DNA from 2 places in the uncultured Enterovirga sp. genome. Region 1 is predicted to be linked to the other one. Evidence: predicted binding sites of a transcription regulator. Region 1 holds the regulator's gene; the other holds the start of a gene.

Region 1 (14,882 bases):
CCTGGATGGCGTCCCAGGCGCCGAGGTCGTTCCAGTCGAGCGCCACCCGGGCGACCGCCGTGCGGGAACTCCCCTCCATCAGGGCATAGTCGATCGAGATCGATTCGATCCGTTCGAAGGCCTCGCGATCGAGGAGTATGGCGCCGTCGTCCCGGCGGGCGCGTGCGACGGCCTCGCGGGCGGGCTCCAGGAGGTCGGGCCGCCGTTCCGCCGCCTCGGCCAGGAGCGTCTGCGGAGCGAACAGGAAGATGCCGGCATTCCAGACGAAGCGGCCGTCAGCGAGCATTCGGGCTGCATTCGCGGCATCCGGCTTCTCGACGAAGCCGGCGGCCTTCCGGACCGGGCTGTCCGGATCCGGCACCGGGTCGCTTCCGACCTCGATATAGCCGTAGCCCGTCTCCGGCCGGGTCGGCTGGATGCCGAAGAGGCAGATATGGCCGGCCCGGGCAGCCGGCACGGCGGCCAGCACCGCAGCCCGAAAGGCGGCCGCATCCTTGATGACGTGGTCGGAGGGCAGGAGCAGCACGAGGCCGTCGCCGGCCTCCTGGGTGACGAGGCTCGCGACGAGGGCCACCGCCGCGGTGTTCCGGGCCACGGGTTCCAGCACCACCGGACCCGACCGGATGCCGAGCGCCTCGATCTGGTCCGCGACGATGAAGCGATGGGCTTCCGCCGCGATGAAGGCCGGAGGCGCAAAACCCTGTCCGGTTACCCGCATCGCGGTCTCCTGAAGAAGGGTGCGATCTCCCACGAAGGCCTGGAACTGTTTTGGCATGCTGGCGCGCGAAATCGGCCACAGCCGCGAGCCGCTGCCGCCGCACATGATAAAGGGGTGAATGCCCTGCTCGCTCACGGTATCCGACACGTCCAGCCTCTTGGTCGATCTCCGGCGCTTGTACAGGCGGATTCCGGAGGGCGCATCCCCGTCGCCGCCGAAGGGTGAATCGCCGACCTGGACGGGAGCATCGAGGAGCGGTTCTGGCCGCTCGTGTCGCGACGCAATCGTTCCGACATCGACGTATGATCAAGGACCCGAGTAGGATCGCGGTCGCGGATGGGCCGGCGGGCGCGGTCCCCGGAGGTTTCGATGGGTTACAACATCTTCGCGATCGTGGTCGTGGTCCTCGTGATCGTCACGATCGCGGCCGGCGTCCGGACCATCCCGCAGGGCTATGTCTACACGGTCGAGCGGTTCGGCCGCTATTCGCGCTCGCTCGGCGCCGGGCTCGGCCTGATCGTTCCCTATGTGGACCGCATCGGCCACAAGGTGAACATCATGGAGCAGGTGCTCGACATCCCGTCCCAGGAGGCCTTCACCCGCGACAATGCCGGCGTCACGATCGACGCGGCCGCCTTCTACCAGGTCCTGGACGCGGCCCGGGCCGCCTACGAGATCACCAACCTGAACCAGGCGCTGCTCGTCCTCACCATGACGAACATCCGCACCGTGGTCGGGTCCATGGACCTCGACCAGCTCCTGTCGCATCGCGACGAGATCAACGAGAAGCTCCTCCAGGTCATGGACGCGGCCGCCTCGCCCTGGGGCGTCAAGGTGACCCGCGTCGAGATCAAGGACATCCTGCCTCCGGCCGACCTCGCCGGCTCGATGGCCCGGCAGATGAAGGCCGAGCGCGAGAAGCGTGCGGCCGTCCTCGAGGCGGAAGGTTTGCGACAGGCGGCGGTGCTGAAGGCGCAGGGCGCCAAGGAATCGCAGATCCTCGCCGCCGAGGGCCGCAAGGAGGCGGCATTCCGGGATGCGGAGGCGCGCGAGCGTCAGGCCGAGGCCGAAGCCAAGGCCACCGCGATGGTGTCGGACGCGATCTCGCGCGGCGACCTCGCGGCCGCGAACTTCCTGGTGGCGGAAAAGTATGTCGAGGCCATCAAGGCCATCGCCACCGCCCCGAACCAGAGGGTCGTGATCGTGCCGATCGAGATGGCGTCCATCGCGGGCACGCTGGGCGGTATCGCCGAGATCACCCGCTCCGTGTTCGGGACCGATCCCGGCTCGACGAGCGAGCCGCACCTCGCCCGCACGTCCCGGTCCCTGCCGCCGACCACCAGGCCGGCGAATTCCGACGGGTCGGTCCCGGAGAGCTGAGCCATGGCGTCGTTCATCGCACTCGGGCCCTGGGCATGGCTGATCGTCGGGCTCGTGCTGATCGGGCTCGAAACCCTGTCGCCGGGCATTTTCCTGGTCTGGTTCGGGATCGCAGCGATCCTGACCGGCCTCGCCGATTGGGCCTTCGACCTGCCCTGGCAGGGCAACCTCCTCGGCTTCGCGGCTTTGTCCGGCCTTGCCGTAGCGGCGGGACGGCGGCTGACCCGGCAGACGGGCGACGACATCCCGGGCGACCCGAAGCTGAACCGGCGCGTCGAATCCCTGGTCGGCCGCACTTTCCTGCTCGATCGGCCGATCACGGCCGGCGAGGGCCGCATCCGGGTCGACGACACCGTGTGGCGCGTGGTCGGACCCGAGATGGCGGCCGGCAGCTCGGTTCGCGTGGTTCGGGCGGACGGCACGACGCTGGTCGTCGAGGGCGCGTCCTAGCGGCCCATGCGGAAGCAGCTCGCGGCGTCGCCGCCATGATCCTCGATTCCGGCTTGCGAGATTGGGCGCGGGCGGCCGAAGCCGGTCTCGTCTTCCGGCCTATCGAGGAAGCCGATCTGCCGTTTCTCGAACGCGTCTATGCCTCGACGCGAGCCGACGAACTGACGCGGGTGGATTGGCCCGAGGCACGCAAGCGCGCCTTCGTCCGCATGCAATTCCAGGCGCAGCACGCGCATTACCAGACGCATTACTCCGATGCCGAGTGGCTCGTGATCATGGAGGGGCCGGAGCCGATCGGCCGTCTCTATCTCGAGCGCTGGCCCAGCCAGCATCGCATCATCGACATCACGCTGCTGCCGGAGCATCGCGGCCGCGGGCTCGGGGAAAAGCTGCTGCTCGATCTGCAGGACGAGGCGGCGGCGGCCGGAAAGGCGGTCTCGATCCATGTCGAGACCTTCAATCCGGCGATGCGGCTCTACCGGCGTCTCGGCTTCGTGCTGGAGGAGGACAAGGGCGTTTATCACCTCCTCGGCTGGAGCCCGCCTCAGGCGAAGACGGCCTCGTAGGCATTGCCGTCCCCCTGCGGTCCCAGGGGGACGATGAACATCTCCATCACGCCGAGTTCCGGGTGGGACAGCGGGTAGGTCGCCTGGGGCAGGAAGGGGCCCGGATCACCCAGGAAGACCAGCGAGAACGCGCCCCCGGCCCGGGGGGTCGGGCCGAGCCGCTGCACGTCGGCCAGCCGAAGCGCCAGGTTGCCCGACGAGCCCTGGAGGTCGAAGACGTCATCCTTGCGCGGCGCGAAGGACTCGAACGTGGCTTTGGCCAGATCGAAGGTGGTCATGGGCGTGTCCCGGTCGGTACGGCGGGCCGCGTCGGCCGCACGCGACCGATGGACCGGGATCGTCCCCTGGGCAAGACGCCTCAGCCGAACCGGCCGGCTATCTTCCCCGCGCCTGCGACGAGTGACGTGTCCGGCCGGTCGTCCGCCGACCGGCAGGTCCCAAACGGATCGGCGGACATGTCCGGAGAGCGACACAGGGCTGATCACCCGATCCGAAGCCCGACCAGGCGGGCTGACTCTCAGCGCCGGCTCGGATCCAGAAGCCGCGACACCACGCGGGCCGTGAAATCCACCATCGGGACGATGCGGGCATAGTTCAGCCGGGTCGGGCCGATCACGCCGACCGCGCCCACGACGCGCTGCTGGCTGTCCCGGAACGGCGCCGCGATCACCGAGGAGCCGGACATCGAGAACAGGCGATTCTCGGAGCCGATGAAGATGCGGACGCCTTCGCCGTCTTCGGCCCGGGTCAGGAGGTCGATCACGTCCGTCTGCGTCTCGAGATCGCCGAAGAGAAGCCGCATGCGCTCCAGGTCCTCTGCGGCCCGAAGGTCCTCGAGCAGGTTCGCCTGGCCCCGTACGATGAGGTGTCGCGTCTCGGAACTGCCGACGCTCAGCGCGAGGCCGCTCTCGACGAGCCGCCCGGTGATCGCGTCGAGCTCGCGCTCCATCTCGGCCCGGCGGCCCGCAACCTCGTCCCGGACCTCTTCGAGCGTCCGGCCGATGATCCGGGCATTCAGGAAGTTCGACGCCTCGACCAGGGCCGAGGCCGGCATTCCGGCCGGCAGGTCGAGGAGGCGGTTCTCGACCGAGCCGTCTTCGGAGACGAGCACCACGAGGGCGCGCGCCGCATCGAGCTGCACGAACTCGATCTGCCGCAGACGCGCATTGGATTTCGTGGTCACGACGACGCCCGCGCCGCGCGAGAGGCCGGACAGCATGACGGAGGCCTCCGCGAGCGCACCCTCGAAAGTCTGGCGGGAGGCCGCGACGCGCATCTGCGTCTCGACCCGCTCGCGCTCGTCCTGGGTGACGTCCCCGATCTCGAGGAGCGCGTCGACGAAGAAGCGCAGGCCCTGCTGCGTCGGCAGCCGGCCGGCGCTGGTATGGGGCGCGAAGATGAGGCCGGCCTCTTCGAGCTCCGCCATCACGTTGCGGATCGAGGCCGACGAGAGCGTCATCGGCAGGATGCGGGCGAGCGTCTTCGAACCGGTCGGCTCGCCGGTCGCCAGATAGCTTTCGACGATCTGCCGGAAGATCTCGCGGGAACGGTCGTTCAGTTCGGCCAGCTGCCGGAATTGCTGCGAGCCGGGAGAGATCGGCATGTTCATGACGGCCGGTCGCCTCGGGTGGGAAAAACTATCTGCCGCCTCGCCCCGCGCTCCGCAAGGGTCGGCTTGCCGCGCCCGGCCGCGGATTCTACACAGCGCGCCTCCACATCACGGGAACGGCATGACTCGGCCCTCGAACCGCAGACCCGACGAATTGCGCCCGGTAACGCTCGAGCGCGGCGTCGCACGCTATGCCGAGGGCTCCTGCCTCGTCTCCTTCGGCCACACGCGCGTGCTCTGCACGGCCTCGCTCGAGGAGCGCGGCCCGCCTTGGCTCCGCGGCTCCGGCCGGGGCTGGGTCACGGCCGAATATTCCATGCTGCCGCGCGCCACCCATGAGCGCACACGCCGCGAGGTGACCTCCGGCAAGCCGTCCGGCCGAACCCAGGAGATCCAGCGCCTGATCGGGCGCTCGCTCCGCGCCGTCGTGAACCTGCCGGCTCTCGGCGAGCGCCAGATCACGGTGGATTGCGACGTCCTGCAGGCGGATGGCGGCACCCGCACGGCGTCGATCACGGGCGCCTGGGTGGCGCTCCACGATTGCCTCGCCTGGATGCGGACGCGCTCGATCATCTCGGTCGATCCGCTGCGCGACCACGTCGCCGCGATCTCCTGCGGCATCCATCAGGGCAAGCCCGTGCTCGATCTCGACTACGCCGAGGATTCCGCGGCCGAGACGGATGCGAATTTCGTCATGACCGGCGCGGGCGGCATCGTCGAAATCCAGGGCACGGCCGAAGGCAAGCCGTTCTCCGAGGAGGAGTTCATCGGCCTCCTCCGGCTCGCGAAATCCGGGGTGAGCGAACTGGTCGCTCTTCAGAAGGCGGTGGTCGCGGCGTGACGGCCGGCCGTCGGCTCGAGGGCCGGGTCGTCATCGCGACCCACAATGCCGGCAAGCTTGCCGAGATGAAGGGGCTCCTCGCCCCCTTCGGCATCGAGGCGGTCTCGGCCCGCGAGCTCGGCCTCGCCGAACCGGACGAGACCGGGACGATGTATGCCGAAAATGCCGCCATCAAGGCGCGGGCGGCCGCGCGCGCCACGGGGCTGCCGGCCTTTGCCGATGATTCCGGCATCGCCGTCGAGGCGCTCGATGGTGCGCCGGGGCTCTTCTCGGCGCGCTGGGCCGGCAAGCCCGCCGATTTCGAGGCCGCAATGGCGCGGGTCGAGCGTGAACTCGCCATCCGGGGCGCCGCCACCGACCCCGAACGGAGGCGGGCTCATTTCGTCTCCGCGCTCGTGATCGCCTGGCCGGACGGGGAGGAGGCCTTGTTCGAGGGCAGGGTCCACGGCCAGGTCGTCCCGCCCCGGGGCCGGCAGGGTTTCGGCTACGACCCGATGTTCCAACCCGACGGGGAGAGCCGAACCTTCGGCGAGATGAGCGCCGACGAGAAGCACGGCATCGACTGGGACACGGCGGAGCCGCGCGCGCTGTCGCATCGGGCGAGGGCGTTTCTGGCCCTGGCGCGCGCGTGTCTCGATCCTCGCATGGAACCGCCGCCGTCGAGTCGGGATCCGCGAAGCTGAGCGGATCCTTCGCGAAGGATTAAGCCCTGGCCCGCATGGTCGAGAGCCGGTCCAGGCCGACCGGTTCGGACTTCCCATGTCGATCCCATCGGACCCGGCAATCCCGGCGCCATCGCCGAGCCGCTACGCGACGCCGGACCTTCGCCTCTCCGAACTGCTCGGCGCGCTGAGCCACGCCCTCGACATGACGGAGGGCCAGCCCGCCGGACACTGCGTGCGATCCTGCTGGATCGGCATGCAGCTCGGCCGGGAACTCGGCCTCGCGGAGGACCAGCTCTGGGAGCTGTATTACTGCATTCTCCTGAAGGACCTCGGCTGTTCCAGCAACGCGGCCCGGATCTGCGAGTTGTACCTCGCAGACGACGTCGGCTTCAAACGCGACTTCAAGACGGTCGGCGATAGCCTGCCTCAGGTGCTTCGCTTCGTCTTCGCCCATACCGGGTTGCGGGCAGGGCTCGCGGAACGTTTTCGGGCGATCGTCAACATCGTCCAGAATGGCGGCCAGATCGCCCAGGAGTTGATTGAGACGCGGTGCCATCGCGGCGCGGACATCGCACGGCAATTGCGGTTCGGCGAACCCGTCGCCCTGGGAATCCAGGCGCTCGACGAGCATTGGAACGGGGGCGGACGGCCCCTCGGACTCTCCGGCACCGCCATTCCGATCTATGCCCGGCTGGCTCTCGTCGCGCAGGTCGCGGACGTGTTCTGGCAGACCGGAGGGCGTGACGCGGTGACGGCCGAGATCCGCCGCCGCTCGGGGACCTGGTTCGATCCGGCCGTGGTCGCGGCTTTCATGACGGTCTCGCGGGACGAGAGCTTCTGGTCGACGCTGGAGCAACCGGACCTCGCGACCGCCCTGTTCGCGCTCGAGCCGGCCCAGCATGTTCGGCTGATCGACGAGGACCATCTCGACGACATCGCGGCGGCCTTCGCCCAGGTCGTCGATTCGAAGAGCCCGTTCACGAGTGGCCATTCGGCGCGGGTCGCCCTCTTCACCGACCTGATCGCCGAGACGATGGGCCTCCCGCCCGACCATCGTCGCTGGCTGAAGCGGGGCGCGCTCCTGCACGACATCGGCAAGCTCGGCGTCTCGAACGCCATCCTGGACAAGCCCGGCAAGCTCGACGCGGAAGAATGGGTCGCGATGCGCCAGCATTCCGCTCTCACCGAGACGATCCTGTCGCGCATCTCGGCCTTCGACGAACTCGCCCGCATGGCGGGCGCGCATCACGAACGGCTCGACGGCAAGGGCTACCCGAAGGGGATCGGCGGGGCGGAGATCTGCCTTGAGACCCGCATCATCACGACCGCCGACATCTTCGATGCGCTCACGGCCGAGCGGCCCTACCGGGCCGCGATGCCGGTGTCCAAGGCGCTCGCGATCATGGAGGGCGACATCGGGACCGCGATCGATCCCGATTGCTTCGCGGCGCTCCGTTCGGCGCTGCTTCGTCTCGATCAGGATCGCGCCGACGCCGCTCCGCCGATGGCCGCCGCCGCCTGACCTATTCCGTCCCGCTGCCCTGCAGGTAGCTCGGCCGCCTCTGCAGCATCGTCAGCGACGGCCGTTCGGGATCAGTCGTCCCGGTGGACGCGCTCCTTGCGCTCGTGCCTTTCCTGCGCCTCGATCGAGAGCGTCGCGATGGGCCGGGCCTCCAGCCGCCGGAGCGAGATCGGCTCGCCGGTCTCCTCGCAATAGCCGTAGGTGCCCTCGTTGATTCGCGAGATCGCCTGGTCGATCTTCGAAATCAGCTTGCGCTGGCGGTCGCGGGCCCGGAGCTCGATCGCCCGGTCCGTCTCCGACGAGGCCCGGTCGGCGAAGTCGGGATGGTTCGGGTTCTCCGTCTGGAGCGTGGACAGCGTGCCCTGGGACTCCTTCAGGATATCGCCCTTCCAGGCCGCGAGCTTGCACTTGAAATAGTCCCGCTGACGATCCCCCATGAAGGGTTCGTCGTCGTCCGGGTGGTAGCCGTTTTCCGCCATCTTCGGCATCACTTGGCCCCTCAGCCATGTCTCCGCTTCGAGGCGGATTATGGGGCGCGCGTATATATCGAACGCCCGCCTTGCGACAATGGGTTCTGCGCCTAACCGGCCATCATGACGGAGGAGCGACGGCCCATCGTTTCGGCATCTGCCTCGCGCACGGCCCCACGCAGTGCGAAAGCGGCCCGATGCGAGGGCTGGCCAGTCGGTCCGGCCCCTGTCGATCGCCTGGCGTGTCCGCCCAGAAAAGAGGCTGCGCGCCGGGCCTCAGCGGCCGAGCCGGGTGAGAAAGGTCTCGACGGACGGCAGGATGCGCTCGGCGATCCGGCGCACGCCCTCGGCCGAGGGATGGAGCCCGTCGGGCAGCGTCATCCGGGCTTCCCCCGAGACGCCGTCGAGGAAGAACGGATAGAGCACCAGGCCGTATTTGCCCGCGAGGTCCGGATAGATCGAGTCGAATCGCCGCACGAAGTCGGGACCGAGATTGCGGGCCGCATACATGCCGGCGAGCAGGACGGGGATGTTGCGGGCCTTGAGGCGTGACACGATGGTCTCGAGCGCCTTTCGGGTGACCTCGGGATCGGTGCCGCGCAGCATGTCGTTCGCGCCGAGTTCGACGATCACCCCATCGGTTCCGTCCGGCACGGACCAGTCGAGCCGCGCGAGACCGCCGGACGCGGTGTCGCCCGAGACGCCGGCATTCGTGATCGTGACCGCATGGCCGCGCGCCCGGAGCGCGGCTTCGAGTACGGTCGGGAAGGCCGCGCTCTCCGGGAGATTGTAGCCGGCCGTCAGGCTATCGCCGAGCGCGACGAGCTTCAGGGGCTCGCCCGGCGCGGCTCTTGCGGAGCCGGTCACCGCGGCTAAGGCAGCCACGAGGACGACGGCCAGGATGCCGCAGACGCGTTGGACATGCGCTCGCCCTGTCCCATATGAGCCGCCGCGCCGGGTTCCCGCCATGCCGTCCACCTCTGCATCATCTCGGCCGTGAGATTGGGTTCATTCGCATGACGGGCAAGATCATCTCGCTCGAGGATGTCGACCTCTCCTTGGGTGACGGCGCCGCGCGCGTCCATGTGCTGCAGGGGATCAGCCTCGCGGTCTCGACCGGGGAGGCCGTGGGCCTCGTCGGGCCATCTGGGTCGGGCAAGTCGACGCTGCTCATGGTGATGGCGGGGCTGGAGCGGCCCGATCGCGGGCGGGTGATGCTCGACGGGGAGGACCTCACGGGGCTGTCCGAGGATGCCCTCGCCCGTGTCCGGGGCCGGCGCATCGGCATCGTCTTCCAGTCCTTCCATCTCGTCCCAACGATGACGGCGCTGGAGAATGTGGCGCTCCCGCTCGAACTCGCGGGACGAAGCGGCGCCTTCGCGCGGGCCGAGACGGAACTTGCCGGGGTCGGACTCGGCGCCCGCCTGCACCATTACCCGGCCCAGCTGTCCGGCGGCGAGCAGCAGCGCGTCGCGATCGCGAGAGCGCTGGCGCCGGACCCCGCGATCGTGGTCGCGGACGAGCCGACCGGCAATCTCGACGAAGGCACGGGCGGCGCCGTGGTCGACCTCCTGTTCCGGATCAAGCGCGAGCGCGGCACGACGCTCGTCCTGGTCACCCACGACGCGACGTTGGCCGAGCGCTGCGACCGCACCGTCCACCTTCGGGCGGGACGGGTGGTCGCGGCCGACACAGCGGCGGTCCGCTGATGCACGGCACCCTGCCGGCCGCCTCGACCCCGCGCGCGCCTGGCTCCCCGCTGGTCCTCCGTCTCGCGCTTCGCGAGATGCGGGCGGGCCTGCGGGGCTTCGCGATCTTCATCGCCTGCATCGCGCTCGGCGTCGCGGCGATCTCGGGCGTGGCGTCCGTCGCGCGCTCGCTCGTCGAGGGCATCTCGAGCCAGGGCCGGACGATCCTCGGCGGCGACGTCGCGCTCTCCGTGGTGCAGCGCGAGGCGAGCCCCGAGGAGCTCCGAATCATGTCGGGCCAGGGCCGGGTGTCGCCCGTCGCGACGCTGAGGGCGATGGCCTCCGCCGGTCCCGAGGCCGGCGCGGCTTTGGTCGAGGTGAAGGCGGTCGGTTCAGGCTACCCGACCGTCGGGGCAGTGAAGACCGAGCCTGCGGGCGAGCTGTCCGGACTTCTGGCCGAGAAGGACGGCGTGTTCGGCGCCGTCGTCGATTCGGCCTTGTTCGACCGGCTCGCGCTGCCGGTCGGGGCACGGGTGACGATCGGATCGACCCCGTTCGAGCTCCGGGCCAGGCTCGTCTCCGAACCCGACAAGATCGCGGCCGGGATCGGCTTCGGCCCGCGCCTACTCATGTCGGATGCGGCGCTCCGGGCGACCGGCCTCGTCCAGCCGGGCAGCCTCGTCCGCTGGACCTATCGCCTGCTGATCCCGCCCGCGACCGCCACGGAGGAAGAGGACGGCCGGCCCGGTCGCGTCCTCGAGGCGCTGAAAGCCCAGCTCCCGGAGGGGGGCGCAGGCTGGGAGATCCGCACCCGCGACAACGCCGACCCGCGCTTCAGCCGCAATATCGAGCGATTCACGCAATTCCTGACCCTCGTCGGACTGACGGCGCTCCTCGTCGGCGGCGTCGGGGTCGCGAATGCCGCCGCGGCCTTCGTCGATCGCAAGCGCGTCCCGATCGGAATCCTGAAGAGCCTCGGCGCGACCGGCCGGCAGGTGGTCGCGATCTATCTGGCACAGGTCATGATGATCGCTGCCGTCGGCGTCGCGATCGGGCTCGCCGTCGGGGCGGCCATCCCGTTCGCGATCGCGGGCGCCTTCCGGTCCGCCCTGCCGATCCCGATCGAGGCTGTGGTCTCGCCGAAGGATCTCGGGCTCGCGCTGCTCTACGGCCTCCTGACGGCGCTCGCCTTCTCGCTCGGCCCCCTCGGCCGGGCGCATGGCGTTCCGGTCTCGGGCCTGTTTCGCGACAGGGTCGCGCCCGACCCGCACCGCCCGCCCGCCGCCTATCTGGCGGCTGCCATCCTGTGCGGGGCCGCGCTCGTCGGGCTCGCCGTCGTGGCCGCCTATGACCGGCGCGTGGCTTTGGCCTTCGTTGCGGCGGCCGGCGGAGCCTATCTGATCCTGCGTCTCGCGGCTGTCGGGATCATGCGGCTCGCCCGGGTGTTGCCCCATGCGCGGCAGCCTTTCCTGCGGCTCGCCATCGCGAATCTGCATCGGCCCGGCGCGCTGACGCCGTCGCTCGTCCTCTCGCTCGGTCTCGGCATCACCCTGCTCGTGACCCTCGCCGGGATCGACGGCAACCTGCGGCGCGAGATCGGCCGCACTCTCCCGGAGCGGGCGCCCAACTTCTTCTTCGTGGACGTCCCGAGCGCGGACGCGTCCGAGTTCCGCGCCTTTCTCGGCCGGGCGGCGCCCGGGGGCGCGATCGAAGCGACGCCGATGATGCGGGGCCGGATCACGGCGCTGAACGGGCGCCCGGTGGCCGAGACGCAGGCCGCGCCGAATGCCGCCTGGGTGCTGGACGGCGATCGCGGCATCACCTACGCGGCCGCGATCCCGGAAGGCTCGACCGTGGTCGAGGGCGCCTGGTGGGCGCCGGACGTCGCCGGCGCGCCTCTCGTCTCGCTGGATGCGGAGATCGCGCGCGGGCTCGGGCTGAATGTCGGCGACACGATCACCGTGAATGTGCTCGGCCGCAACCTGACGGCGACCATCGCCAACCTTCGTCGGATCGACTGGCGTCGAATCGGGATCGGCTTCGTGCTCGTGTTCTCGCCCCAGAGCTTCGGGGGTGCTCCGCATACGGAGCTGATGACCGTGACCCTTCCGGCCGGGGCCGATCCGGCGATCGAACCGCGCCTCCTGCGCGACGTGGCCCGCGGCTTCCCGGCCGTGACCAGCGTCCGGGTCAAGGACGCCCTCGAGGCCGTGAACGCCGTCGTGGCCCAGCTCGTCTTCGCGATCCGGGCCGCCTCGTCGGTCGCGCTGCTGGCGAGCCTTCTCGTCCTCGCAGGCGCGCTCGCGGCCGGGCAGCGGGCGAGGCTCTACGACGCGGTCGTTCTGAAGACGCTCGGCGCGACGCGGGGTCGGCTCCTGGCCGCCTACCTGGTGGAATACGGCGCGCTCGGCCTCGCAACGGCCGCGATCGGGCTCGTGGCCGGCTCGCTTGCCGCCTATGCCGTGGTGACCCGGACGATGCAGCTCGGCTTCACGCTGGATCTCGGCAGCAGCGTCGTCTCGGCCCTGCTCGCAGTCGTCGTTGCGGTCGGGCTCGGCCTCCTCGGCACCTGGAGGGTGTTGGGTCAAAAGCCGGCCCCCTATCTCCGAAGCCTTTAACCCCTTCCGCCAGCGCAGACGGCGAGGCCCCTTGTGAGGAACCGCGGTTCCCTCCATATTCCTGTGGCGCCGGATGTCCGGCGTCAGAGGGGCGCGTGATCCCTCGTATCGACAAGCACGCTGAGAGCCATCCAGAGGACGACTCCCATGCAACCGTTTCAACAGAACCAGACCGGTTTCGGCGCCGGCTACGCTCGCAGCACCGCCGAGGTCGACCAGGGTCTGCGCACCTTCATGTTGGGTGTCTACAACAACATGGTCCTGGGCCTCGCCATCTCGGCCCTGGTCGCGCTCGGCGTGAACAAGCTCGCCGTGACGACCGATGCCAACCAGGCCGTGGCCCGGATGAACGGGCAATATGTCACCGCCTTCGGCAAGATGCTGTATGGCTCGCCGCTGATGTGGGTGGTGGCTTTGGCCCCGCTCGCCTTCATCTTCTTCTTCTCCTTCCGGATGGAAAAGATGTCGGCGGCGACGGCTCGGCTCACCTTCTTCGCCTTCGCGGCGGTGATGGGTGCCTCGCTCTCGACGATCCTCCTGCGCTATACGGGCGCCTCGGTCACGCAGACCTTCTTCGTGACGGCGGCCGCCTTCGGCGGGCTTAGCCTCTTCGGCTACACCACCCAGCGCAGCCTGTCGGGAATGGGCACGTTCCTGATGATGGGGCTGATCGGCCTCATCCTGGCCTCGCTCGTCAACATCTTCCTGCAGTCGCCGGCGATGCAATTCGCCATCTCGGCGATCGGCGTTCTGATCTTCGCGGGCCTCACCGCCTACGATACCCAGAAGCTGAAGGAGATGTATCTCTACGGAAACTACGACACGGAAGCTGCCGGCAAGGCTTCGGTCTACGGCGCCCTGACGCTCTATCTCGACTTCATCAACATGTTCCAGTTCCTGCTCGCCTTCATGGGCAACCGGAACAACTAAGAACGTTCGAGCCTCGGCTCGGTCGCGAAGCCCCGGCGCAAGCCGGGGCTTTTTTCGTCTGGGAGTCGTGCGTGCTTCGAGGCTCGGCTCCGGCTCGCACTTCAGGATGAGAAAGTTGGGAGCATCCACCACGTCCTCATCCTGATGTGCCCCGCGAAGCGGGGGCATCGAAGGACGCATGACGCTTCAGCGTGAACGGATGGTGGCCCTAGTTGGTGACGAGCTTCACCGGCTTGTCGATGGCCTGAAGAACGCGGGCGAGGTCATGGCCACGCTTCAGCACGAGGCCGGACGTCGTCTCGACGGCGTAGGCGCCCTGGCGGCGGGCGAGTTTCGGGTCCTTGATGATTCGGTAGAGCGGCGATTCCGAGGTCCGGCGGTAGACGGCGAAGACGGCCCGGTCGCGGGCGAAGTCGATCGCATAGTCGCGCCACTCCCCCTCGGCCACGCGCCGGCCGTAGAGGTTCAGGATGGCCCGGAGTTCGTCTCGGCTGAACGTCACCTGAGGCGATGGCGCGGCACCCGGAAACGGAACGATCCGGTCGCTGCGCAACGTCTCTCCCGTTTCGCCCTCGTTCATCGTCTCTCCTGGCTACGGATGTGCCCCGTTGCAGAACGGTCATGATGGGCGGGAGGCGGCCCTCAGACAAGAGGCAGGCATGGCGGCTTCCGCCGGCGCTGGCAGAGTTTTTGCCTGCGACCCGACGTCTTCGGGCCGGGCGTTGAATAGCTGGTTCCCGATCGGTTAAGGTCGGGCGTCGAGGTCCGGTTACCGGGAGCCGGCCGGAGACCGAACGAGGCCGCATGGCGGACGCCGTCCATTTCGATATGCCTGATCCACGCGCCGCCCGCAGGGCGGAGCGGCGCGCTGCCGACATGGAACGCGGCTACACGATCTCGGTCAAGCGTCTCGTCCTCGCCTTCGTGATCGAGGGCATCATCGTCGCGACCTCGCTCGCCGGAGCCTGGCTGTTCGCCAGCATGTATGGCGGCGCCGACCCGACCGCCTTCTGGATGATGATGCTGGCTCCCATCGCCTACGCGGTGATCGAGTTCAGCCGCGTTCCACTCGCCGTGTCGATCCGGACGCAATCCTCCGTCGCCCTCCGCATCATCGCGGCGATCGGGGTGATCGGGGCCGCGGCCGTGACCATCAAGTCGATCTCGCAACTTGGCGAGATCATGTTCCGGCCCCGTCTGACCGAGGCGGTGAAAGCCCAGGAGCGACTGGGCGACGCCCGAAACGAGCGGGCGACCCTCGACCGCAAGATCGCGGATGCCGACGCGGTCGTGACTCAGCGCACGCAGCAGCTCGGCGAGGCCGAGCGGCGCCTGAAGGACGGCAACACGGAACTCGGCGCCCTGCCGGCCCAAAAGTGCTTCCGGACCTCGACGACGACCCGCGACGGGCGGCGCGTCACCGGC
Region 2 (14,882 bases), on a different contig from region 1:
CGCCGTAGTAGCGGCGGAACTGCTTTTCGGTGATCGAGGCGTAATAGCCCTTGAGCTTCTGCTTGGCACGCAGCTGCGTGCCGAAGTCGGACATCTTGCCCTTGCGGCGCTGGCCATGCTGGCCGGGGCCGTATTCGCGGCGATTGACGGGGCTCTTCGGGCGGCCCCAGATATTCTGGCCCATACGGCGGTCGAGCTTGTGCTTCGCCGTGACTCTCTTCGTCATTCGCTGTCCCTCATGATCGCCGGATGGCGAGGAACGCGCCCTCCTCTCCCGTCCGGCCTGGACCGGGGGGCGACAGAGCCGGGCTTCGAAGCCGGCTCACGGGTGCGTGAAACGAGACACGCGGCCGTCGGGCCGCGTGTCTCACCGGCTCCCTAGACGCGCCACGACCTCAGGTCAAGGTCGAGGCCGCCCGCCCCGCGGGCGCAGAGCTCAATGCGGAACGGGTTCGGCCAGGGGATGGATGCCGGTCCGCGTCTCGTCGAGGCCGCGGGCGGCCAGCGCGTGCCGCAGCGCCGGGGTCAGGTTGCCGGGACCGGTGAAGAGCAGCATCGTGCTCGGACCGTCCTGCCGGGACAACGAGGCGTCGGGCGGTGCTTCGCCCAGGATCGCCGTGACGCGCCTCGCGATCGCCGGAGCGGGATCGATCCAGGTCACCGGCCAGGGCGCGACCGCCCGCAGCCGCTCCAGCAAAAGCGGGTAATGCGTGCAGGCGAGCACCACGACATCGGTGCGACGTCCCTCCCCGTCCCGGAAACAGGGCGCGATCTCGGCCCGGATGACGCTGTCCGGCGCGGGCTCGCCCGCGAATTCGGCTTCGGCCAAGGCCGCCAGCCGCGTCGAGCCGACGAGATCCACCTGGCACGAGCCCGCATAGGCCGCGACGAGGCCGCGCGTGTAGTCGCGCCGGACGGTGCCGGGGGTCGCCAGCACGGCGATCCTCCCGGTGCGGGACAAGGCCACGGCCGGCTTCACGGCCGGGACGGTTCCGACGAAGGGCACGTTGAAACGGGATCGAAGCACCGGCAAAACCAGGGTCGAGATCGTGTTGCAGGCGATGACGACGAGGTCTGGCCGGTGCTGCCGCAGCAGCCCCTCGACGACCGCGACGACACGGGTGGTGAGCGGGCCCTCCGACCAATCCCCATAGGGGAAGGCGGCATCGTCTGCTGCGTAGACCACATTCGCGTCCGGCCGCGCGCGGGCGACCTCGCGCAGCACGGTGAGGCCGCCGAGACCGGAGTCGATGAGCAGGATCGTCGGCCGGGTCACGGGCATCGGCGCCGGAGGCCGGACGGTTCCGGCGAGAAGGTCGATCAGCATCAGCAGACACGCCACCAAGGGAAGTGGCGATCCTGCACGTGTCGGGTAAACGAGCCTTAAGCGAAACCGCCCTGGGGGCTCAATGCCGCACGGACCCGGACAGGAGGTTGATGACGAGCACCCCGGCGACGATCAGGCCGATTCCGGCAAGCGCCGGCCCGTCGAGCCTCTCTCCGAAGGCGAGCCAGCCGACGAGCGAGATCAATACGATGCCGACCCCCGACCAGATCGCGTAGATGACCCCGACCGGCACGCTTCGCATCGCGAGCGACATCATCCAAAAGGCGAGCGCATATCCGACGATCGTCGCGATCGTCGGCCAGAGACGGGTCAAGCCGTCGGAGGCCTTGAGGGCGGTGGTCGCCGCCACTTCGGCCAGGATCGCGACCGCGAGCGCGAGGAGGCTCGTCGGGCTCACCCGACGCCCAGCGCGCGATGCACCTCGTCCGCCGCGCGAAAGCCCTCGAGCGTAGCGCCCCCGGCGGTCATGGCCCCTCCCGCCGCGCTGGCCTCGCCCGCGAGCCACAGCCTCTCGCCGATCGGCTGCCTGAGAGCGAGCCGGGCCCCGGCCCCTCCGGGCCGTGCGATCGAGTAGGAACCTTGGGCGAAGGGGTCGGCCCACCAGCCCGCGAGCACGCCGCCCGTCACCCCGCGCGCCATCTCGGCCCCATAGACCACGCCCAACCGCTCGCTCGCATGGGCGACGGCCTCCCGCTCGCCCGCCTCGCAGAGCCGACGGGCGGCGTCGCCGCCGAGATGAGCCACGACGAGATCAGGCCCGCCGGCTCGCACGTCGAAATTGATCAGACCGCTCCCGCCGCCGAGGTCCAGGACTTCGGGAAGATCTCCGGCGGCAGGTTGGGCCAGCCGCAACGCGATCTTGGTATAGGCCCCCATCCCGAGACCATCGAGAGCCGTCAGCGTCGTCCCGGGCAAGGCCGGCCGGAAGCGGAGCGAGCCGGAGCGCAACATCCCGACCGAGACCGTGACGATGGCGGATCTCGCGCGCACGGTTCCACTCGGCGTGGCGACGCTGACGCCCGGACCAGACCAGTCGATCAGACGGGCGGGCTCGTTCAGCCGGACCGGAAGGCCGGCCCCGTAGCGCAGGAGCAGGGTGCCGTAGCCGCCCGGGACCTCGAGATCGTCGCCGGACCAGAGCTGACCGTAATCGGCCCCGGAGACGCGTTCGGGTTCTTCGCCGAGCGAGAGCAGGGTCAGCCCGGCAGCGGCCCCCCGCGCGTCGGTGTCGGCCGGACCGGCGATCTCCGCGATCGACCGGTCAGGTCCGGTGATCCCCCGCTCCAGCACATCGTTCAGTCGGGTAAAAGCCTGCCGCCGGCTGGAGCGCTCGTCGGCCGAGAGCGGCCGCCCCTCGTCAAGCACCGCGAAGCCGCCCGGGCTGCCGCTTTCGTCACCCCGGGTTTCGAGCCCCAGTTCCGCCGCAAGCCGGCGCCAGGGATTGCGCTCGGCCCAATGAATGTAGCGCGCACCGGCCTCGAAGGGCTGGCCGAGACGCAGATCGGTATGGACCCGCCCGCCGAGGCGGTCCCGAGCCTCCAACACGATCACGCTGCGGCCAAGAGAGAGAAGGTGTTTCGCGGCCGCCAATCCGGCCGCGCCGCCCCCGATCACGACGACATCGACGTCAGTGCCTGCGGCGGCACGGCCGGCGAGCGCCGGGGCAAGCACCGAGAGGGCCGGTCCGGCCAGGACGGCGCGTCGAGAAATCCGATTCATGGTCGGCAAGTGGGGAGCGCCGTCGCAACTCCCAAGATGTGCCCGCGTCCTGTTTCGAGCCCAGAGAGTCCGGTCAGCGAGCCTGCCGGGTCTCGCGCCGACGGACGACGGGCTGCTTGCTCTGGATCGGCGCCGGTCCGACGGCGCGGGTCGGCGGCGCGGATGCAACGGTCTCGCCGCTCTTCGGTGTCTCCGCGATCAATCGCCTCACGGGCCAGCTGTCCGTCCAGCGGCCCATGTCGAGGAAGCTCGGGTCGGAGCGGAGCAGGGTCAGGTCGCCTCCGCCGACCGCCGCGGCGGCCAGGATGTCGAAGCTACGCCAATAGGCGAGATAATCGAGCGTATCGGTGACGTTTCGCTGCAGCTGGCCGAGCAGGACCGTCTGCTCGCCCGTGAGCACGGAATCGGCCGACCATCTCGGACGCGCCGTGCGCGGCGCCTTCGGATCGATGGGCGGCTCGGGCGCAAGCTTGATCGTGGAGGAATCGTAGCCGTCCTTGGCCGAACCGGCCGAGGCCAGCGTCGCGGTCAGGGCCGGGAAACCATGGTCGTCGGAGAAGGAGCGCATGAACAGCTTGCGGCTGGCCGGCACGTTCGTCGTCTCGCGGAGAATCCGGCGAGACGCCCGATCCGCCGCCTGGAACTCGCGGTCGCCGACGATCGTCGTGATCAGCGTGGCCGGATCGATCCGGGAGAGGTCGGCCAGCTGGATGCCGCGGGACTTCTCGTCGCTCGCGATACCGCCCGGCATCACGGCGAAGACGAGGCGGGGCGATGCGAGGCCCCGGTCCTGAGCGGTGGCCGCAAGGTTCAGCCCGATGGCCGCGCCAGCGGAATGGCCGATATAGAAGAGCCGCGAGCTGTCGGGCCGGGCCTGCGGATCGTCGGCGAGCGCGGCGAGCGCATCGCGGATCAGGGTCGCGGCCAGATCCGTCGCCTCGACCGGCCGGGTTCGGCCGACGGTCTGGAAGCCAGGATACAGAACGAGATTGCCGCGCCTCGCGAGCTGGTCGATCCAGCCGCCATAGACGACCGGGTTCACGGCGCCCCAGGCATGCAGGAGCACCACGACCGACCGGGGCTCCGCGGGGGCGGCTGCGAGATGATAGACATAGGTCGCAGCCCCGGTGCGGCCGATCGCGCGCTTCACCACCTCGGTCGTCGTATCGCCGGCGCTGCCCGGGCCCGTCCTGGGCTGGGCCGGAGGAGTCGCGGCCTGGGCTCCGCCGAGCACGACCGCGCCCCAGGCCACGGCAGCAAGGATCGTCTGAACGGCACGGCTGGGCATCGCTGGGGCGACCTGGTCAGTCTCGATGAATAGTCTGACGCCCGCATAGCAGCTTTGAGTCGAACGCGCGCCTAGCCTTTTCGTCTCGCCGCTCGCCCGAGCGCCCGGATGACACCGCGCCAAGTGCTGACATCCTGCGCCGTCATGCTCATCCGGTGGAACATGTCGCGCATGTTCCGGGTCATGACCGAGCGCTTGTCGGGCGGGTAGTAGCCGGTGGCGTCCAGTTCGCTCTCGATATGGTCGAACAATCCGACGACGGCCTCGCGTGACGCCGGCTCGGCCCTCGGCGCCGGATCGGGCGAGTCCGTCGCGGTTGCGGAGATCCGGGCCCATTCGTAGGCGGCGATCAGAACCGCGCCGGCGAGGTTCAGCGACGCGAAGCGTGGATCGACCGGATAGGTGAGGATCGCGTCCGCGAGCGAGATGTCGTCGTTTTCGAGCCCGGTCCGCTCGCGCCCGAACAGGATCCCGGTACGCTGTCCGGCGGCAGCCCGGCGAGCCAGATCCGTGAAGGCCGCCTCCGGCGACAGGACCCGCTTCATCTGCCCGCGCGACCGAGCCGTGGTCGCCAGGACCCAGGTGAGATCACTGACGGCCTCGGCGGTCGAGGAAAAGGCGCGCGCATCGTCGAGGATCGCGGTCGCGTTCACAGCCGGGGCGCGCGCCTCCTCGTTCGGCCAGCCCTCGCGCGGCACGACGAGGCGAAGCTCACCCAGTCCGAAATTCGCCATCCCGCGCGCCGCCATGCCGATATTCTCCGGCAGTTGCGGCTGGACCAGGATGATGACCGGAGGAGCAAGGACAGCGGCCAAGGTCAGCTTTCCGGTCCGGGTGGGGCGCGGCGTCGCCCGTGGCGAGAGAAACAAGACAGGCCCGCTTCACTCCAGCACGGGCCTGCATGAAAAAGGGCTGCCCGTGAGGGCAGCCCTTGGTCGGCGAGCCTCAGCTGGCGTCGGTTAGAAGTCCATGCCGCCCATGCCACCCATGCCGCCCATTCCGCCGCCGCCCGGCATGCCGCCGCCGGCCGGTTCTTTCTTCGGCGCTTCGGCGATCATGGCTTCCGTCGTGACGAGGAGGCCGGCCACCGAGGCCGCGCCCTGGAGCGCGGCGCGGACGACCTTCGCCGGATCGACGATGCCGGCCTGGAGCATGTCGACATACTCCTCCGTCTGCGCGTTGAAGCCATAGGTCGGCGAGGACTGACCCAGGATCCGGCCGACGACGATCGAGCCTTCGACACCCGAATTCTGCGCGATCTGACGGATCGGCGCCTCGAGGGCCTTCAGCACGATGTTGATGCCGGCCTGAACCTCGGCATTCTCGTTCTTCGGGAGCTTCTGGACGGCCGCCTTGCCGAGCAGGAGCGCGACGCCGCCGCCCGGAACGATGCCTTCTTCGACGGCTGCGCGGGTCGCGTGCAGGGCGTCGTCGACACGATCCTTCTTCTCCTTCACCTCGACCTCAGTCGAGCCGCCGACCCGGATGATGGCAACGCCACCGGCCAGCTTCGCGAGCCGCTCCTGCAGCTTCTCCTTGTCGTAGTCCGAGGTGGTCTCCTCGATCTGCGCCTTGATCTGGCCAACCCGGGCCTCGATCGCGCTCTTGTCGCCGGCGCCGTCGATGATCGTGGTGTTTTCCTTCTCGATGCGGACCCGCTTCGCGCGGCCGAGCATCTCGAGGGTCACGTTCTCGAGCTTGATGCCGAGATCTTCCGACACGGTCTGACCGGCGGTCAGGACGGCGATGTCCTCGAGCATCGCCTTGCGACGATCGCCGAAGCCCGGAGCCTTCACGGCCGCGACCTTGAGGCCGCCGCGGAGCTTGTTCACGACGAGCGTCGCGAGGGCCTCGCCCTCGATGTCCTCGGCCACGATCACGAGCGGCTTGCCGGTCTGCACCACCGCCTCGAGGACCGGAAGCAGCGCCTGGAGCGACGACAGCTTCTTCTCGTGGATGAGGATGTAGGGGTCTTCCAGCTCGGCGACCATCTTCTCGGCGTTGGTGATGAAGTAAGGCGAGAGATAGCCGCGGTCGAACTGCATGCCCTCGACGACGTCGAGCTCGGTCTCGGCGGTCTTGGCCTCCTCGACCGTGATCACGCCTTCCTTGCCGACCTTGTCCATCGCCTTGGCGATCATGTCGCCGATGTCCTTGTCGCCGTTGGCCGAGATCGTGCCGACCTGCGCGATCTCCTCCGAGGAGGCGACCTTCTTGGCCCGGGCTTCGATATCCTTGACGACGGCCGCGACCGCGAGGTCGATGCCGCGCTTCAGGTCCATCGGGTTCATGCCGGCCGCGACCGACTTCGCGCCCTCACGGACGATCGAGGCGGCGAGCACCGTCGCCGTGGTGGTGCCGTCGCCGGCCAGGTCGCTCGACTTCGAAGCGACTTCGCGCACCATCTGGGCGCCCATATTCTCGAACTTGTCGGAGAGCTCGATCTCCTTGGCGACCGTCACGCCGTCCTTGGTGATGCGCGGAGCGCCGAAGCTCTTCTCGATCACGACGTTGCGGCCCTTGGGGCCGAGGGTGACCTTGACCGCGTTGGCGAGCAGTTCGACGCCACGAAGCATCTTGTCCCGGGCGTCGGTGGAGAAGCGTACGTCTTTGGCTGACATGTGAATACCTGCAGATAAGACCTTCGCCGAGCCGTCGCGACTAGTGGCGGAGGCTCGGACACGAGATCTGGGTTGATGATGTCCTGGACAAGGCCAGGGCCGGCTCTTCGAGAACCGGCGCTCGGCCGGAAGCTCGGATAAGACCTACGGTGCGTGCGTTAGGCCGCGAGCGCCATCTTCTGGCCCTCGATGATGCCGAGGATGTCGCTCTCCTTCATGATGAGGAGATCCTCGCCGTCGATCTTCACCTCGGTGCCGGACCACTTGCCGAACAGGATGCGGTCGCCAGCCTTGACGTCGAGCGCGTTGATCTTTCCGCTTTCGTCGCGGGCGCCCGGTCCGACGGCGACGATCTCGCCCTCTTGCGGCTTTTCCTTGGCATTGTCCGGAATGATGATGCCGCCCTTGGTCTTGGCTTCACCTTCGATACGACGGACCACGACGCGGTCGTGCAGCGGACGAAATTGCATGGGAGTCTCCGGTTCGGTGTGCGGCGCCAGGAACGGCGGAGGCGGGCTCCGAGCCAGCCCGGGCGTCATCGACACCCTCGCAACTGACCCCTCACTAGCACTCGGATTCAGGGAGTGCCAGCGAAATCGTCGCGTTTCGGACGTAGCTGAGGCCATCGTGGCGCGGTAAATCCGAGCCGTACCGCCGCTTTCGCTACGCCGAATCGGCGTCGCTCCGACAATCTCCTGCGGGAAACTTTCGATGATCCGTCTCGTCGTGTCGGATGTGGACGGTACGCTGGTGCAACCGGACAAGTCCCTTGCGCCGAGCACGGTCGCGGCCGCGAACCGCCTGAGATCAGCCGGCATCCCGCTTGCCATCGTCAGCGCCCGTCCACCCCGGGGCATTGCGTGGATCGCGGACGAACTCGGGCTCGCCTTCACGGCAGGCTTCAATGGTGGAACGGTCGTGCGGCGCGACGGAACCTTGCTCGAAAGCCACCTCGTGCCGGCAGACGCCGCCCGCACGGCTCTCGACCTCCTCGTCCGGCACGGAATCGACGCCTGGCTCTTCACCGAGACCGAATGGCTCGTCGTGAACCCGACCGGATCCCATGTTCCGCACGAGCGCATGACCGTGCGGTTCGACGAGCGGGTCGTGGAGAGTTTCGAGCCCTATATCGCCCAGGCGGGCAAGATCACGGGCGTCACGGATGATGCCCCGCGTCTCGCCGCTGTCGAGGCGGAGTTGCAGGCTCTCCTGGGCCAGACCGCGAGCGCGAAGCGATCGCAATCCTATTATCTCGACGTGACCAACCAGGCGGCGAACAAGGGCAATGCCGTCCGTCTGATCGCCCGCCATGCCGGCGTGGATCCGTCCGAGGTCGCCGTTCTGGGCGACATGGCGAACGACCTGCCGATGTTCGACGTCGCCGGATTCTCGATCGCGATGGGCAACGCGTCGGCGGAGGTGAAGGCCCGGGCGAGCGCCGTGACGGATGCGAATGACGCGGATGGCTGGGCGCGGGCCGTGGATCGCTTGATCCTCGCCAGACGAACGGAATAGGAGGTCCACTCCGCCCGTGGTCCGAACGGCTCAAGAACCGCTCCTGCTCCCGTCTGCTCGCGGTGCGGGACGCGAGGGACGGATCTTGCGACCGCCGCGCTCGCCCGTGCGGCCTTTGACCTTGAGGATCGTCGGTTGAACGTCACCCAGATCACGCATCACGATCTCGACGGCTACGGCGCCGCCACCGTGGTCGGCGCCTATGTCGAGGTCGGCCGCATCGTCCATGTGCCGCGCTACGCGGATGTCGGGCCGGTCGTCGACGAGGAGCTGAAGCGTCTCGGCAAGACCGCCGAGTCCGAGATGCTGATCCTCACCGATCTCGGTCTCGAAGACGTGGCCGTCAAATTCATCCAGAGCTTCGCGGCCCTGAATCGGCGGCGTGACGAAGGCGTCCGGCATCGCCTCGTGGTGCTCGATCACCACGTCTCCTCGGTCGACCGCCTGCGCGAGCATCACGCGCTGCCCGCATCCGAGGAGGGCAGCCTTCGGACCTTCGCATTCGACGATCCCGGCACCGTGGTCCTGATCGACGGCAGCCGCTGCGCGACCCGGATGGCCTACGAGAACCGAGCCCTCTACGCGGCGCGGGACCCCTCCCCCGAAGTCCAGGGTCAGATCGAGACCCTGGTCGCGTCGATCGACGCCGTCGACCTCTGGCAGAAGACGCTCCCGACCTTCATCGGCGGCCTCGCGCTGGACGAGGTCTTCTGGGACAATGTCTCGAACCTCGTGCCGATCGGCCATCCCTGGCACGATCGTTTCGTCGGCGCCCTGCTCCTGGGCGTGGCCCGTCTGCTGCAGCAGGGGCTGCCGCCGGCCCGGATCGAACGCGAGGTCGGCGCGCTCCGGACAGAGATCCTCGACGCGTTCCTCAGCGACGATCCGGGGGACGACCGCAGCCTCACGACCCGCATGCGGATCGCGCCCGTTCTCGCCCGCTCACGCGAGCTGTTCCGCCCGCTCTCCGACGGCACGCTCCTCTCCTTCGGGCTGGATGCCGGCACGTTCCAGCGTGTCTCCGACGCGATCATGGACGCGGGCGGGGCGACCCGGGTCGTGAATGTCCAGCGGACCGGCTCCCTCTCGTTCCGGTCCACGAACGAGACCGCGCTCGACGGCGCGCGCAAGTTCCGCGGCGGAGGCCACAAGGATGCCGCCGGGGGCAAGCTGCCGAACGGATCCGCCTTCTCGCTCGCGGATGCCTGCGCCCAGGTCGAGCCGATCCTCAACCCTCCGCCTCCCGACCTGTCGAAGAACCCCTTCGGAGCCCTCAAGAACTGGAAGGGGTGAAGCGAGGTCAGGCCGGTGCGACGATCAACGCCCGCCGCCGCGATGGACCCGAGGCGGGCCTAGGGCCGCGCCTATGACCTGGGCGGCAGCAAAGACCCTACCGTGTCGACCTCGGACCTGTCGCCGGGTCGGCCTTCGGCGATGCCGTGATCGATGAAATGCGAGAAGGCGCCCTGCCCGGATGTCCGGACGTCCTCGTTGTGGTCGAGATAGAAGGCGGGATCGAAGGACGGGATGGGCCTGCGGCCCTCCGCCTCTCCCTGTTCCAGGTAATGCGCGAGCGCAGGCACGCCGGCGGCCCGGACGTCGGGGTTGGATTCGAGATAGTAGGCCTCGTCGAAAAACGGAGCCAGGGGATGGTCGCCCGCCGGGTCCGAGGGCTCCTGGGCGTCTCTTCGGCCGGACAGCCTCGCCCCGAGACGCCGCAAGGGCCCGGATGTCGTCTCCCTGTCGCGACGGCCCTGAGCGCGGAGCTCGAGAAGGCTGGTGTCGCGTCTCAGGATATCGCGTCGAAGCGACTGGATGAGTTCGCGTTGTCGGGTCAGTATCGCCGTGATCCTCTCAAGGTTCTCCCGCTCCGTCTCGAGAGGGCGGGGAGCCGGGTCCTGAGGGATGATCTGCGCCGGTGAAACCGGCGGCCTGTCCGGCGGGCGTGCCGCCCGAACCTCCAATTCGCGCAGCTCTCGCGCGAGCCGGACCCTGTCCTCCGCCGCGAAGGCGAGCTGGTTTTCGGCTGCGGCGAGATCGGCCTGGAGACGGGCTTCCGCACGCTCGAGTTCGGCTACCCGGTCTTCCAGATGGCGGTTCTGCCCAGCCTCGAGAGCAGCCGCCTTCTCCTCCGCTTGGCCCAGGTCGGCCCTGGAGCGGGCTTCCGCATGGTCGAGTTCGACCACCGGGTCGTCCAGATGCCGGTTCTGCCCAGCCTCGAGAGCAGCCGCCTTCTCCTCCGCTTGGCCGAGGTCGGCCCTGAGCCGGGTCTCGGCCTCGGTCAGCGCGGCCACGCGATCCTGGAGAAGGCGCTGCCCTGCCACCAGGGCAGCCGCTTCTTCGGCACGACGCCGAGCGTCCTGCCGTGCGCCATCCAGTTCGGTGCGCAATGCGTGTTCGGAATGCTCCAGCGCCCGGAGCTCCTCCCCGACCTGCTGCAATTCGGCCGCGCGATTTGCGGCCTCCTCGCGCGCAGTCTCTTCGGCACGCCGCGACGCCTCGAGCTCGCTTCGAAGGTCAGCCTCCGCCTGTTCCCGGCCCGAGACGCGATGCTCGAGCTGGCGAGACGCGTCCCTCGCGGCTTCGAGTTCGGCCGTTTTTTCGAAGATGGATCCGTGCAGCCGCGTCAGCGGGAGCTCGAAGGGAGCGACACGCTGAAAGATGTTGAACTGCTCGATGAAGACGTCGAGCTTCGCCCGGACGCCAGGATCCGACAGGTCTTCTTTGATCAGCTCATAGAAATACTGCACGATCCGCTGTGCCGAAGGTCGGCCTTTCGCGCCCTCACGGTTCAGCTGCGCGTCGACGATGTCGAGGATATCCGCACTGCCGTCGTGGACGAGGTTCAAGGGCCGCAGGAATGCAAGCAGTCGCCTGAGCGTCCCCTCCCCGTCCGTGAACCAGTCATCGTAATCGAGCACGAAGACGTCATCTTTCGCCCGGGCGAAGAAATCGGCATTGTAGACGAGCCACCGGTATTCGCCCGAACGGAGCGGGATATCGTCGCGTGACCGGAGCGACGCGGCAACGTTGGCCGGATTACGAACACAGAACACATATTTCGGGGTGAGGGAGAGATTGTTGAAGATTTCTCCCCATGTCGCAAGCAGCCGGACAGCTCGGGGGTCCTTGAAACCGAACGGTTCGGCCGGATGCATCCTGGATTGCAGGTAGGCCTCCACTTCGGACCGGATCTTTCGCACCTCCGGATTGGCCCACCAGCCGCTCGGGAGAGGTAGATCATGGAGGGGGGAGTAATCGCCGACGCCACCCATCGGTCGATTGAGCAGGTCCAGGATCCGATTGTGCTGGGACACGATTTCCCAGCGCTCCCAATGACCGTCCTCGTTCCCGCGGGCGCGGCCCACGTCATCCGCCATGTCGACGCCGAGGGCGCTGAGCAGATGGGCGCAAAGCGACGTGCCGCTGCGATGCATGCCGAGAACCACGACGATCGGCCTGCGTGAGGCAGGCGTGGTCAGCGCGTCGCGCGTCCGAGCCGCCTTCGAAGCCGGCGAGACGGCCGACGGTTGATCCCCTGTTGTCACCTGCACGCCCGCAACCTCTCCCTTTGACACGCGATCCCCCGTCCCGAATAGACCCGCTGTCACATCCCCTCAAGGCCGCAGGCCCGAGCCGTCGATCAGACGTACGTGAGCGCTCGCGGAGCCGCGACGCCGGTCTCGTCCCGGCCCGGCCCGGCCCGGCCCGGCAGGCTGCAACCGGCGCGGTCAAGTTGTCCTGTATACGGCGCGGCGTGGGCCAAAGAAGTTGTTGCGGATGAGAACAAACCATGTACATTCACGAGGACCGGACGCGTTTGAGTCCGGCTCCTCCCACTGCCATAAGGATCGCCCGCCATGGCCTCTGCCCTGCGCCTGATCGAGACACCCTCCATGGACAAGACCAAGGCGCTGGACGCGGCGCTGTCGCAGATCGAGCGCTCCTTCGGGAAGGGCTCGATCATGCGACTCGGCAAGAACGAGAAGATCGCCGAGGTCGAATCGATCTCCTCGGGCTCGCTCGGCCTGGACATCGCGCTCGGCGTCGGCGGGTTGCCGCGCGGCCGCGTGATCGAGATCTACGGGCCAGAATCCTCGGGCAAGACGACGCTCGCTCTCCACACCGTCGCCGAAGCGCAGAAGAAGGGCGGCGTCTGCGCCTTCGTCGACGCCGAGCACGCGCTGGATCCCGTCTACGCCCGAAAGCTCGGCGTAAAGCTCGACGACCTCCTCATCTCGCAGCCCGATACGGGCGAGCAGGCGCTGGAGATTTGCGACACGCTGGTGCGGTCGGGGGCGATCGACGTGCTGGTGGTCGATTCGGTCGCCGCGTTGACGCCCCGGGCGGAGATCGAGGGCGAGATGGGCGACGTGCAGCCCGGCGCACAGGCGCGGCTGATGAGCCAGGCCCTCCGCAAGCTCACCGCCTCGATCTCGAAGTCGAAGGCGATGGTGATTTTCATCAACCAGATCCGGATGAAGATCGGCGTGATGTACGGCTCGCCCGAAACGACGACCGGCGGCAACGCGCTGAAATTCTATGCCTCCGTCCGGCTCGACATTCGCCGGATCTCGACCCTGAAGGACCGGGACGAGGCGATCGGCAACCAGGTCCGGGTCAAGGTCGTCAAGAACAAGGTCGCGCCGCCCTTCAAGCAGGTCGAGTTCGACATCATGTTCGGCGAGGGCATTTCGAAGGTCGGCGAACTCGTCGATCTCGGCGTCAAGGCCGGCATCGTGGAGAAGTCGGGCGCCTGGTTCTCCTTCGACAGCCAGAGGCTCGGCCAGGGGCGTGAGAACGCGAAATCGCTCCTGCGCGACAATCCCGAGATCGCGGCCAAGATCGAAGCCGCCATCCGCCAGAATGCAGGTCTTCTGGCTGACCGCATCCTCGACACGGCGACCCCGACCGACGACGACCTCGACGAAGGCAACCCGTAGCGGGTCGCTCCGATCCGGCGCCTCGGGACAGGCCTCCAGGGGGGCTGGTTCGACCGTGCCATTCGTAAGAAGGCGTGTTGCAAGGCGTGGCGCCGACGGGCCGCGCCTTTTCGCGTCGTGCAAGTCCCCGGGTCGGAGCCGATCCGGATGGAGGCTGCGGCGACCGCGGGCCCTTCCGAAAGCTCGGTCGCGGTATTAGAGACACTCTCATCGGAGCATCTCCGCGACTCCGCACAGGATGACGAGACCCATGTCCGCCCCCCGCACCCTCTACGACAAGATCTGGGATGACCACGTCATCGATCGCGGCGAGGACGGGACCTGCCTCATCTATATCGACCGCCACCTCGTGCACGAGGTCACGAGCCCGCAGGCCTTCGAAGGATTGCGGGTGGCCGGCCGGGTCGTCAGGGCCCCCGGCAAGACGCTGGCCGTCGTCGACCACAACGTGCCGACCACCGACCGCCGCGGCGGCATCGCGGATGAGGAGGCTCGCATCCAGGTCGAGACGCTCGCGGCCAATACGCGCGATTTCGGCATCGAGTATTTCGACGAACTCGACCAGCGCCAGGGCATCGTCCACATCATCGGCCCCGAACAGGGCTTCACGCTCCCGGGCATGACGATCGTTTGCGGCGACAGCCACACCTCGACCCACGGCGCCTTCGGGGCGCTGGCGCACGGGATCGGGACGTCGGAGGTCGAGCATGTGCTCGCGACCCAGACGCTGATCCAGAAAAAGGCCCGCAACATGCGGGTGACGGTCCACGGCGACCTCAGGCCGGGCGTGACGGCGAAGGACATCGCGCTCGGAATCATCGGCGAGATCGGGACGGCCGGGGGGACCGGTCACGTCATTGAATTCGCAGGCGAGGCGGTCCGTGCTCTCTCGATGGAGGGCCGGATGACCCTCTGCAACATGTCGATCGAGGGCGGGGCCCGGGCCGGGATGGTGGCCCCCGACGCGACCACCTTCGCCTATCTGAAAGGCCGCCCGAAATCTCCGACGGGATATGCCTGGGACAGTGCCGTCCGATATTGGGAGACCCTTCCTTCCGACGAAGGCGCGGTGTTCGACACCGAGATCCGGATCGATGCGGCGAATCTCGCGCCGCTCGTGACCTGGGGCACGAGCCCGGAGGACGTCGTCTCCGTGAACGGCATCGTGCCCGATCCGGCCGCGATCGACGACGAGGGCAAGCGGGCGTCGAAGGAGCGTGCCCTGACCTATATGGGCCTGAAGCCCGGCACCCGGATTACCGACATCGCCGTCGACCGGGTCTTCATCGGGTCCTGTACCAACGGCCGCATCGAAGATTTGCGCGAGGTGGCGCGGGTCGTCGCCGGCAAGAGCGTCCATCCCTCGGTCAACGCCATGATCGTGCCGGGCTCGGGCATCGTGAAGATGCAGGCCGAGGCCGAGGGCCTCGACCGCGTTTTCCTGGAGG

The links. The regulator HrcA, encoded in region 1, represses chaperone genes, less so after heat shock. The targets are predictions, from matches to a motif close to GTTAGCACTCNCNNNNNGNGAGTGCTAAC.
Region 2: groES (co-chaperone GroES) is a predicted target of HrcA. The motif match lies at 7,540-7,568, and genes of this name have one in related genera.

What each region holds. Positions count from the first base shown of each region.
Region 1 is NZ_CAXTAZ010000054.1:17,598-32,479, reverse strand. Features, by position in the region: gene ACFE87_RS20755 (mannose-1-phosphate guanylyltransferase/mannose-6-phosphate isomerase) at 1-865, opposite strand, end outside; gene ACFE87_RS20750 (SPFH domain-containing protein) at 1,088-2,098, shown strand; gene ACFE87_RS20745 (NfeD family protein) at 2,102-2,548, shown strand; gene ACFE87_RS20740 (GNAT family N-acetyltransferase) at 2,584-3,114, shown strand; gene ACFE87_RS20735 (DUF6916 family protein) at 3,093-3,392, opposite strand; gene hrcA (heat-inducible transcriptional repressor HrcA) at 3,632-4,723, opposite strand; gene rph (ribonuclease PH) at 4,845-5,564, shown strand; gene rdgB (RdgB/HAM1 family non-canonical purine NTP pyrophosphatase) at 5,561-6,247, shown strand; gene ACFE87_RS20715 (HD-GYP domain-containing protein) at 6,432-7,751, shown strand; gene dksA (RNA polymerase-binding protein DksA) at 7,823-8,239, opposite strand; gene ACFE87_RS20705 (arylesterase) at 8,498-9,190, opposite strand; gene ACFE87_RS20700 (ABC transporter ATP-binding protein) at 9,238-9,930, shown strand; gene ACFE87_RS20695 (ABC transporter permease) at 9,930-12,527, shown strand; gene ACFE87_RS20690 (Bax inhibitor-1/YccA family protein) at 12,675-13,457, shown strand; gene ACFE87_RS20685 (DUF2794 domain-containing protein) at 13,666-14,037, opposite strand; gene ACFE87_RS20680 (ATPase) at 14,262-14,882, shown strand, end outside.
Region 2 is NZ_CAXTAZ010000001.1:168,506-183,387, forward strand. Features, by position in the region: gene rpsD (30S ribosomal protein S4) at 1-226, opposite strand, end outside; gene murI (glutamate racemase) at 437-1,327, opposite strand; gene ACFE87_RS00870 (SMR family transporter) at 1,407-1,745, opposite strand; gene ACFE87_RS00875 (flavin monoamine oxidase family protein) at 1,742-3,067, opposite strand; gene ACFE87_RS00880 (alpha/beta hydrolase) at 3,141-4,355, opposite strand; gene ACFE87_RS00885 (RNA methyltransferase) at 4,427-5,170, opposite strand; gene groL (chaperonin GroEL) at 5,315-6,976, opposite strand; gene groES (co-chaperone GroES) at 7,135-7,446, opposite strand; gene ACFE87_RS00900 (HAD family hydrolase) at 7,688-8,491, shown strand; gene ACFE87_RS00905 (dimethylmenaquinone methyltransferase) at 8,627-9,784, shown strand; gene ACFE87_RS00910 (hypothetical protein) at 9,856-12,045, opposite strand; gene recA (recombinase RecA) at 12,352-13,434, shown strand; gene leuC (3-isopropylmalate dehydratase large subunit) at 13,685-14,882, shown strand, end outside.